DNA from 2 places in the Exiguobacterium sp. UBA6309 genome. Region 1 is predicted to be linked to the other one. Evidence: riboswitches for the same ligand, from Rfam matches in the RefSeq annotation. Region 1 holds a riboswitch; the other holds the start of a gene.
The links. A riboswitch is a leader RNA that binds a small molecule or an ion and turns the genes downstream of it on or off. The one in region 1 is predicted to bind FMN.

Region 1 (4,392 bases):
TGTTCTGCGAGTTGACCACTTGGTGCATATGGTAGACTTGCACAATCACCGATGACGAAGACGTTATCGTATTCCGGTACGTGATGATGTTCCGTCAATTTGATCCGACCGCCACTATCCGCAGCAAAGCCGAGATTGCGTACAACTTTGACCGGCTGCGTACCAGCTGTCCAAATCGTTAAGTCGGATGGATACGTATCGTCGCCGTTTCGCACATCGTCCGCTGTGACGAGCGTGACATTCGAGTTGTTGATGACTTCAACGTCATGTTCCTCGAACCATTCCTGAACGTAAGACGAGACTTTATCGGATAAGAACGACAAGACGGATGGACCGCGGTCGAATAGACGAATCGTCAAATCCTTCCGGCTCTCATGTAGTTCACTGGCGAGTTCGACACCAGATAGACCAGCACCGACGATCGAGACAACGGATCCCGGTGACAGACCATAAATCGCTTGTTGTGTCTTCCGTGATTCTTCTAGTGTCTGGATGCTGTATGTAAATTCTTGAGCACCCGGAATGTTGTGGTATTTATCCTCGCAACCGAGGGCGATGATTAAGTCATCATAGAATAATTCTGATCCGTCCTGCAGATGGACTGTATTCGTCTCTGGTGAGATTTTGATGACATGTCCATATTTATAGGTAAGATGTTTCCCCTCCGGAAATTCAATCCGGACATCCCGATCTGATAATGTACCTGCTGCGAGTGCGTAGTATTCCGTTTTGAGTGCGTGGTACGGTAGACGGTCGACGAGCGTGACGGCAACTTCCTCGTCCTTGAATCGCTCACAAATCCGCATTCCACCATAACCTCCGCCGAGTACGACCAATTGCTTCATAACGTAAAATCCCCCTTAGTTCCCCTAAATCAGTCTGACCTTGTATAATACGACATGAGGCAGGTCGTTTCCTGCTTGAAGGAGGAAAAAAAGTGAATCCGATTATTGAATTTTGTATTAGTAACTTAGCGGCTGGTACACAGGTCGTCATGGAGCAACTTGAACGTGACCCGAATGTTGACGTCGTCGAATACGGTTGCCTTGGTTATTGCGGGATTTGTTCGCTTGACCATTTTTGTCTCGTAGATGGTGAGACCGTCGTAGGTGAAACGCCGGAAGAGTTGCTTGAAAAGATTTACCTGAAAATCGAAGAGAATGAGCTGTGAGCACGGACAGCCAAAAAATCCCCTCGTTCGTCTGAACGAGGGGATTCGTGTCCGTCAGCGGGCGCAGCTTTTCGGATCAGGCAGATTGTTGACGGCGCATCATCCATGGGCGTAGTTTCAAGAACAATGGAATGAAGAGTGCCGAGATGAACAAGGCCTTGATGACGTTAAACGGTAAGATACCGGCTGTGATCGCTGTCCATTTGACAGCTGGATCCGCCATGTAATCCATACCGAGGAACCATGCATACGCTGGAAGGATCAAGATATAGTTGAGGATCGCAAGACCGAGTGCCATCGTGATCGTACCAGCGACGAGACCAGTTGCGAGACCTTGTGTTGATTTCTTTTTGTGGTAGAACCAGCTGACAGGTAGTACGAATGCGACGCCTGCAGCAAAGTTCGCGAATTCTCCGACCGGAACACCACTTCCGCGGAAGATGTAGTATAACACGTTCTTCAATGCTTCGACGATGACACCTGCGACCGGTGAGAACATGATCGCTGCGACAAGAGCAGGAACATCACTGAAGTCAATCTTCAGATAGTTTGGTAAGAACGGTAGTGGAAAATTGATAAGCATAAGAACAAACGAGATTGAACCTAACATTGACAGAGTGACCATTTTTTGTGTGCGTTTCATACGAGTATTGTCTCCTTTTGCTCGTTCCTCTCGATGAAGTATTGGCATGACTGCGACCATAAAGAAACCCCTATTGATGAGATCAACAGGGGAGAAGTCCGCATTAAATAAACCTAATCGATTATTGCAAAATCGATCAAATTCAAACTCATGCCGCCATCTTCTCCCATCCAGACTGTACTGTCGGCTCCTGAATTACACAGAATCAGCAAATAGCGCCCTATTCGCTCGCGGGCTTCAACTTAAAAAGAGTTGTTTACCGCCGGTCGGGAATTTCACCCTGCCCTGAAGATGGAACGATTATTTTATTGTACATACCATTTATACAACGAATTCAAGATAGTTTCAAGCAACTAGGTTTCGATTCGCTCAGAAGTTGCGTATACTAAAGAAAAGGAAGGTGATGACATGATCCATTTAACGGAGGCAGCAGCGCTACAAGTCCAGGACATGATGGCGCAGGCACCAGCAGATGAACGAAATCTTCGGATGCTCGTCCAAGGTGGTGGATGTAGTGGTCTGTCGTACGGAATGGGATTCGATCAACAGAAAGAAACGGATCTCGTTTTTGAACAGCACGGCGTGACCGTCATCGTGGACGAAAAAGATTATCCGGTCGTCAAAGGACTGGAAATCGATTATAAACAGTCGATGCTCGGCGGCGGATTCACGATCACGAATCCGAATGCCATCGCAACATGCGGTTGCGGGACTTCATTCCGGACGGCAACGAATGCCGGGACACCGGGTGGCTGTTAATGAATCCAATCGTGGACATCGTCCACGATTTTTTTATTGTCCGCATACAGGAGACCTGTTCCGTTGACTCGAAATATTAAGAGAGTGAATGCTACTACGAACAGGGAGGGCTTCAGGATGAGAAAAGTATTGATCTTCGGGGGAACGCGCTATTTCGGACGCCGGCTTGCAATTCGCTTAGCCGATTCGGGGGATGACGTGACAATCGTCACACGCGGCGAGCATACGCCACCAGTCGCGAAGGGCTTGACATTTTTCAAAGGAGACCGGACGTCAAGTAGTACGATGAAGGACTTAAGCCAGCAGCACTGGGATGTCATCTATGACAACATCTGCTTCACGCCGTATCAAGCCAAACTTGCGATTGACGCGTTTGAAGGGAAAGTCGGACGCTACGTGTTGACGTCGACGATGTCTGTCTATGAAGACGGCGGTTCGAACATCACGGAGCGTTCCTATAATCCGTTTCCCGGGAAATATGAGCTTGAGAAGGAACATGGCTATGGCGAAGGGAAACGCCAAGCGGAGAGTTATTTCTTCCAACGGGCGACGTTCCCGGTCGTTGCCGTCCGCTTCCCAGTCGTTCTCGGACCAGATGATTATACGGAACGGCTCGTTTTCCATATTAAACGGGCGCTTGACGGACGCCCGATCGTTGCTGAAAACAGTTATGCGAAGATGGGCTATATCTCCAGTTATGAAGCCGCTGCCTTTCTTGAGTGGTGCGGTCGTTCGGAACTGACAGGACCGATCAACGCTGCGAGTGACGGTGTCTTATCGATTCAAGACCTTATGGATAAAATCGACCGCGTTGCGGGAACGACGAGCCAACTCGTCGCAAAAGGAGAGGATGAATCGCCTCTTGCGCCGGAACGTGATTTTTATATGGATACGACAGCCGCAAAACAAGCGGGCTATCTGTTCCAGCACATCGATGACTGGCTCGATCGCTTGATTGAAGAGGAGGTGCGCAATCACCAATGATGCAGTTGATGAAACCAACCCTCGCATGGGAGACAGAATACCGCGCCTTTTTAGAAGACTGGCGAGAGTCGGGCGAAACGATCGTGCCGGAAGCAGTCGGAGACACATATGAACCACTGGGCGCTTATTTTGCGGAACTGAAGGAAATGGAGACAACAGTCAGACCGGGTCTTGTCACCCATTCGACGTACTGGATGGTCGACGGGCAACGAATCGTCGGTGCGCTGAACTTCCGGCATGACTTGACGGAGAACTTAAAGTTGTACGGCGGACACATCGGATACGGCATCCGACCATCCGAGCGTCAGAGAGGGTATGCGACGACCGGGCTCCGTTTAGCGCTAGAAGAAGCACGGCAACGTGGACTCGATCAAGTGCTGTTGACGTGTGGCGTTGATAATGTAGCATCACGTCGTGTCATCTTAGCGAACGGCGGACGAGAAATTGAGCCGACTGTTCATAATGGACGCGAGACACGTCGCTTCATCATCCCATTATGAGAATTCGTGAAGCACGTCTTGAAGATGCGTCGACCATTGCGCGCGTTCATATCGATGTCTGGCGGGAGACCTATCAAGGGATCATCCCTGATTCTTATTTAGCACAGTTGTCTTACGCGAAACGGACGAAACAATGGGAGCAGGCGTTAATCGATCAGCGCGTGTATGTTGCCGTGTCAGGAGAAGGAGTCGTTGGCTTTGCGCAAGGTGGACCAAATCGAAGGGATGCGCGTGAAGGGGAGTTGTATGCGATTTATGTCTTGCAAGCGTCGCAAGGACAAGGACTCGGAAAAGCGTTGTTTCAACGCATCGCTGAGGACTTAGCGGAATATGAG
Region 2 (4,392 bases), on a different contig from region 1:
CTATCAACGGTTTGATACGAAAGTCATGATCATCACGGTCGGGATTCTCGTTATCTTAGTCCAAGGCTTACAGACGACAGGCAACATCGTCGCACGAAAAATCAGAAGACATTAATCAAGGGAGCGATTCAGCCATGAAAAAAGCAGTAGCAATTGGAGCAACACTCACGACGATTTTATTTGCCGGGTGCGCAGCATCAGGAGAAGACGAAAAGACGATCAAGCTCGGTGTCAGCGGTTCAGACACACAAGTTTGGGATTATGTCGCGAAAAAAGCAGAGAAGGAAGGCATCAAAATCGAACTCGTCAAGTTCTCCGATTATGTCCAGCCGAACATGGCACTGGCTGAGGGTGAGATCGACGCCAATGCCTTCCAGACGATTTCCTACTTCAACGCTTTCAAGAAAGAACATAACTTGAAGCTATCGCCGATTGCGACGACTGTCATCGCACCGATGGGGATCTACTCGGATAAATACAAGGATGTCAAAGACATTCCAACTGGCGGAAAAATCGCTGTTCCGAACGAAGCGACGAACATGGGACGCGCCCTCTTGTTACTGCAAGAAGCAGGTCTGATCAAGCTACCGGACGACTTCGATGGCAACGGTTCGGTCGATAAGATCGTCGAGAATCCGAAAAAGCTGAAAATCGTTCCGATCGTCGCTGGACAAACGCCACGCGTCTTACCGGACGTCGCGGCATCAATCATCAACAATGGCATCGCCGTTGACGCTGGCTTCAACCCGATCAAGGACTCAATCGTCCATGAGAACGAGACAGCAAAACCATACATCAACATCATCGCAACACGAACAGAAGACAAGAACAAAAAAGAACTGAAAAAAATCGCATCGCTGTATCAACAAAAAGATGTCGCGGCCTTCATCAAAAAAGAATACAAAGGCAGTACGATCCCGACGTTCGTTCCACTGAGCGATATCGGCGAATAATTTCAAAAGGAGAGTGGACAGTATGACGACACCAGTACGCACGACATGGGTAGAGACGATTGAACAGGACATCGAACAAAAACGAGAATCGTATCTTGAGACAAGTCACCGAATTCATGCAACGCCGGAAATCGGTAACGAGGAATTCTTTGCTTCGCGACTCCATGCGGAGCGTCTAACGGCGGAAGGTTTTACGGTAGAACTCGGTGTCGCGGGGCACGATACCGCGTTCTTCGCGAAGAAGTCGAGCGACCGACCAGGCGCGACGATTGCCTTTCTTGCTGAGTATGATGCGTTGCCAGGCATCGGTCACGCGTGCGGACATAACATCATCGGCACGACGAGTGTTGCGGCAGCAATCGCGCTCAGCAAAGTGCTTGATGAAGTCGGCGGGAGTGTCGTCGTGCTTGGAACGCCAGCCGAAGAAGGTGGGCCGAACGGAAGTGCGAAAGGCAGTTTCGTCAAACACCAGTTGCTTGAAGGAATCGATGCGGCCTTAATGGTCCATCCGTCGGGACAAACGCGGATCACGGGTTCTTCGCTTGCGGTCGATCCGCTCGACTTTGCCTTTACGGGTCGTCCCGCGCACGCAGCGGCGACACCGGAAGAAGGCATCAACGCTCTCGACGCTGTCATTCAGCTCTTCAATGGGATCAACGCCTTACGTCAGCAGTTACCGGACGATGTCCGGATCCACGGGATCATCACGCATGGTGGTGATGCGCCGAACATCATTCCGGAATACGCAAAAGCACGTTTCTTCATCCGGGCGACGACACGGGAACGACTGAATGCCGTCACGGAGAAAGTCAAAGCGGTCGCGCAAGGTGCGGCACTTGCGACCGGGGCGACGCTTGACGTCATCGCTTTCCAAAATGAAGTCGACAATCTCGTCTTCAACCGGACGTTTGATCGTCTCTTCCAAGAAGAAGCAGAGGCGCTTGGGCAAATCGTGCACCTCGACGAACGACCGAGGCTTGGATCGACGGACGCGGGTAACATCAGTCAAGTCATCCCGACAATCCATCCGTATATCAAGATTGGTCCGGACGATCTCGTCGCCCATACAGAAGCATTCAAAGAAGCAGCCCGTTCGGAAGCGGGGGATGAAGCGTTGATCGCAGGCGCTAAAATCCTCGCACGGACAGCACTTCGCGTCCTCGCTGATGAACGGACACGCGGAGCGATTGCCCAAGAATTCCACGACCGGAAGAACGGGTATTTGTAACCGGAACACAATGACTGGACGCACTGATATCAGGTGCTCCAGTCGTTTTTAGTATCCAGTCGATCACGAATTGGGGAGGGGTAACAAAAGTGGGACGAAATCATAAAAGAGCCAAGACCGAAACATTTGCGCTTTGTTTTCTTGAAAAAGATATGCTAGGCTAAAGTTGTATAACTCAATAATCCAGTTCTTCGGGGTAGGGTGAAAATCCCAACCGGCGGTGATGCGATCGATCGATCGACGAGCCCGCGACCCGTGATGTACGCATCATGGCTGACTTGGTGAGATTCCAGGGCCGACGGTAAAGTCCGGATGGGAGAAGAACGAAACGACGCGATTCAAGCTGTTTTCTGAAAAAATGTTTTCAGGAGATGGTCTCTTTCTGCATGCAAAAAAGCAGAAGGCGAACCGTGTATTTCGTGAACCCTTCTATACAGACGCCCCTTTTTCAAGGGGCGTCTTTTTTATTTGAAAGGAGCGAACGCGATGTCACAGATGATGAGTTATGCCATGCAATTAGCACATATGTTAAACGGACAAACAAGTCCGAATCCAAGTGTCGGCTGTGTCATCGTCAAACAAGGACGCATCATCGGTTTTGGTGCGCACCGGTTTGCCGGTGGTCCGCACGCGGAAGTCGAAGCCTTGCGAATGGCAGGAGAGGCCGCCCGTGGTGCTGATCTCTACGTGACGCTCGAGCCATGCAACCATCATGGTAAGACACCACCATGTACGGAAGCGATTCTACAAGCCGGGATCAAACGGGTTTTCGTCGCAACGGAAGACAAACATGCGATTGTCGCTGGTTCAGGGATCAAACGGCTTCAAGACGCGGGAATCGAAGTCGAAGTCGGCTTGTTACGGCATGAAGCGGAAGTCCTCTACGAGACATTTTGGAAAACGATCGAACGGAAACGTCCGACCGTGACCGTCAAAATCGCTCAGACGATGAACGGGATCGCGGCAACGGGGGAACAGCGCTGGATCACGTCAGAAGAAGCACGCGCGAATGGTCGCGCCCTGCGTGGTCGCCATGATGCGATCCTCGTCGGAAGTGAAACGGTGCTCGTCGATGATCCAGCACTGACTTTACGCGCAGTGTCAGGCATCGAGCCGATTCGAGTAATCGTCGATCGCCGTGGTCGGGTGCCAGAGACCGCGCAAGTCTTTTGCGATGGAAAAAATCCAACGTACTGGCTGACGAGTGTTCCTCGGATAAGTCATGATCAAGTGACGGTGCTCGTCGGTGAATATGAGACGCCGGAAGCGATTCTTAAACGCTTATACGAACAAGACATCCGCAGCGTTTTGATTGAAGGTGGACCGACGATTCAATCCGCATTCTTTGAAGCAGATCTCGTCGATCGGATTGAAGTCTACCAAGCCCCGTCGATTTTTGAAGGGACTGCCTGGAACGGACGACATGATATCGAAGAACGTTTTCAAATCGATCAGATTGAAATGGTCGGACCGGATCTCCATCTGACGTACATCCGAAAGGAGGAGACGATATGTTCACCGGATTGATTGAAGAAGTCGGGACCTTAAAACGAAAGATTCCGCGACCGAATGGATTAGCACTTGAAATCGAAGCGCACCGGGTGCTCGAAGGAACGAAGATTGGTGACAGCATCGCCGTCGACGGGATTTGTTTGACGGTCACGTCAATGAGCCCAACCGGTTTTACGGCGGATGCTGTCCATGACACGATCCGTTCGACAGCACTCGGCACGTACCGGGTCGGAAACCCGCTGCAACTAGAACGGGCGATGCCGGCAGACGGTCGGTTCGGCGGACATTTCGTCAGTGGGCACATCGACGGGACGGCACGACTAATCAGTCGGCGACCGGACGGAGAAGCGATGGTGTACACGTTTGATGTCGGATCGTGGCAAAAGTATTGCATTCCAAAAGGATCAATCGCGATCAACGGCACGAGCCTGACCTTGCAACGCGTCACGCCGGAAACGATCTCGATTTCATTGATTCCGCACTCCCGTCAAGTGACGACGTTTGATCGATTGGCAAGTGGTGCAGTCGTCAATATCGAGTGTGACATGATGGCGAAACATCTCTATCATTTCACGCAGCATGAGAAGCAGACGGACTGGGCAGCATTCTTAGGAGGCGACATGTAATGAACGGATTCGACTTGATTGAAGACGCAATAGAAGATTTGAAAAACGGACGACCGATCATCGTCTGTGATGA

Region 2: it holds a riboswitch for FMN, as region 1 does, so the genes downstream of both, ribD (bifunctional diaminohydroxyphosphoribosylaminopyrimidine deaminase/5-amino-6-(5-phosphoribosylamino)uracil reductase RibD) here and B3M90_RS07910 (ECF transporter S component) in region 1, are expected to answer to the same signal.

Annotation. Positions count from the first base shown of each region.
Region 1 covers NZ_DJTL01000025.1:286,414-290,805, reverse strand. The annotation lists gene B3M90_RS07920 (NAD(P)/FAD-dependent oxidoreductase) at 1-845, opposite strand, end outside; gene B3M90_RS07915 (YuzB family protein) at 938-1,171, shown strand; gene B3M90_RS07910 (ECF transporter S component) at 1,248-1,814, opposite strand; FMN riboswitch at 1,969-2,111, opposite strand; gene B3M90_RS07905 (HesB/IscA family protein) at 2,223-2,573, shown strand; gene B3M90_RS07900 (NAD-dependent epimerase/dehydratase family protein) at 2,691-3,557, shown strand; gene B3M90_RS07895 (GNAT family N-acetyltransferase) at 3,566-4,057, shown strand; gene B3M90_RS07890 (GNAT family N-acetyltransferase) at 4,054-4,392, shown strand, end outside.
Region 2 covers NZ_DJTL01000031.1:84-4,475, forward strand. The annotation lists partial or broken gene B3M90_RS10600 (methionine ABC transporter permease) at 1-115, shown strand, start outside; gene B3M90_RS10605 (MetQ/NlpA family ABC transporter substrate-binding protein) at 135-953, shown strand; gene B3M90_RS10610 (M20 family metallopeptidase) at 976-2,181, shown strand; FMN riboswitch at 2,365-2,509, shown strand; gene ribD (bifunctional diaminohydroxyphosphoribosylaminopyrimidine deaminase/5-amino-6-(5-phosphoribosylamino)uracil reductase RibD) at 2,668-3,708, shown strand; gene ribE (riboflavin synthase) at 3,693-4,319, shown strand; gene ribA (GTP cyclohydrolase II) at 4,319-4,392, shown strand, end outside.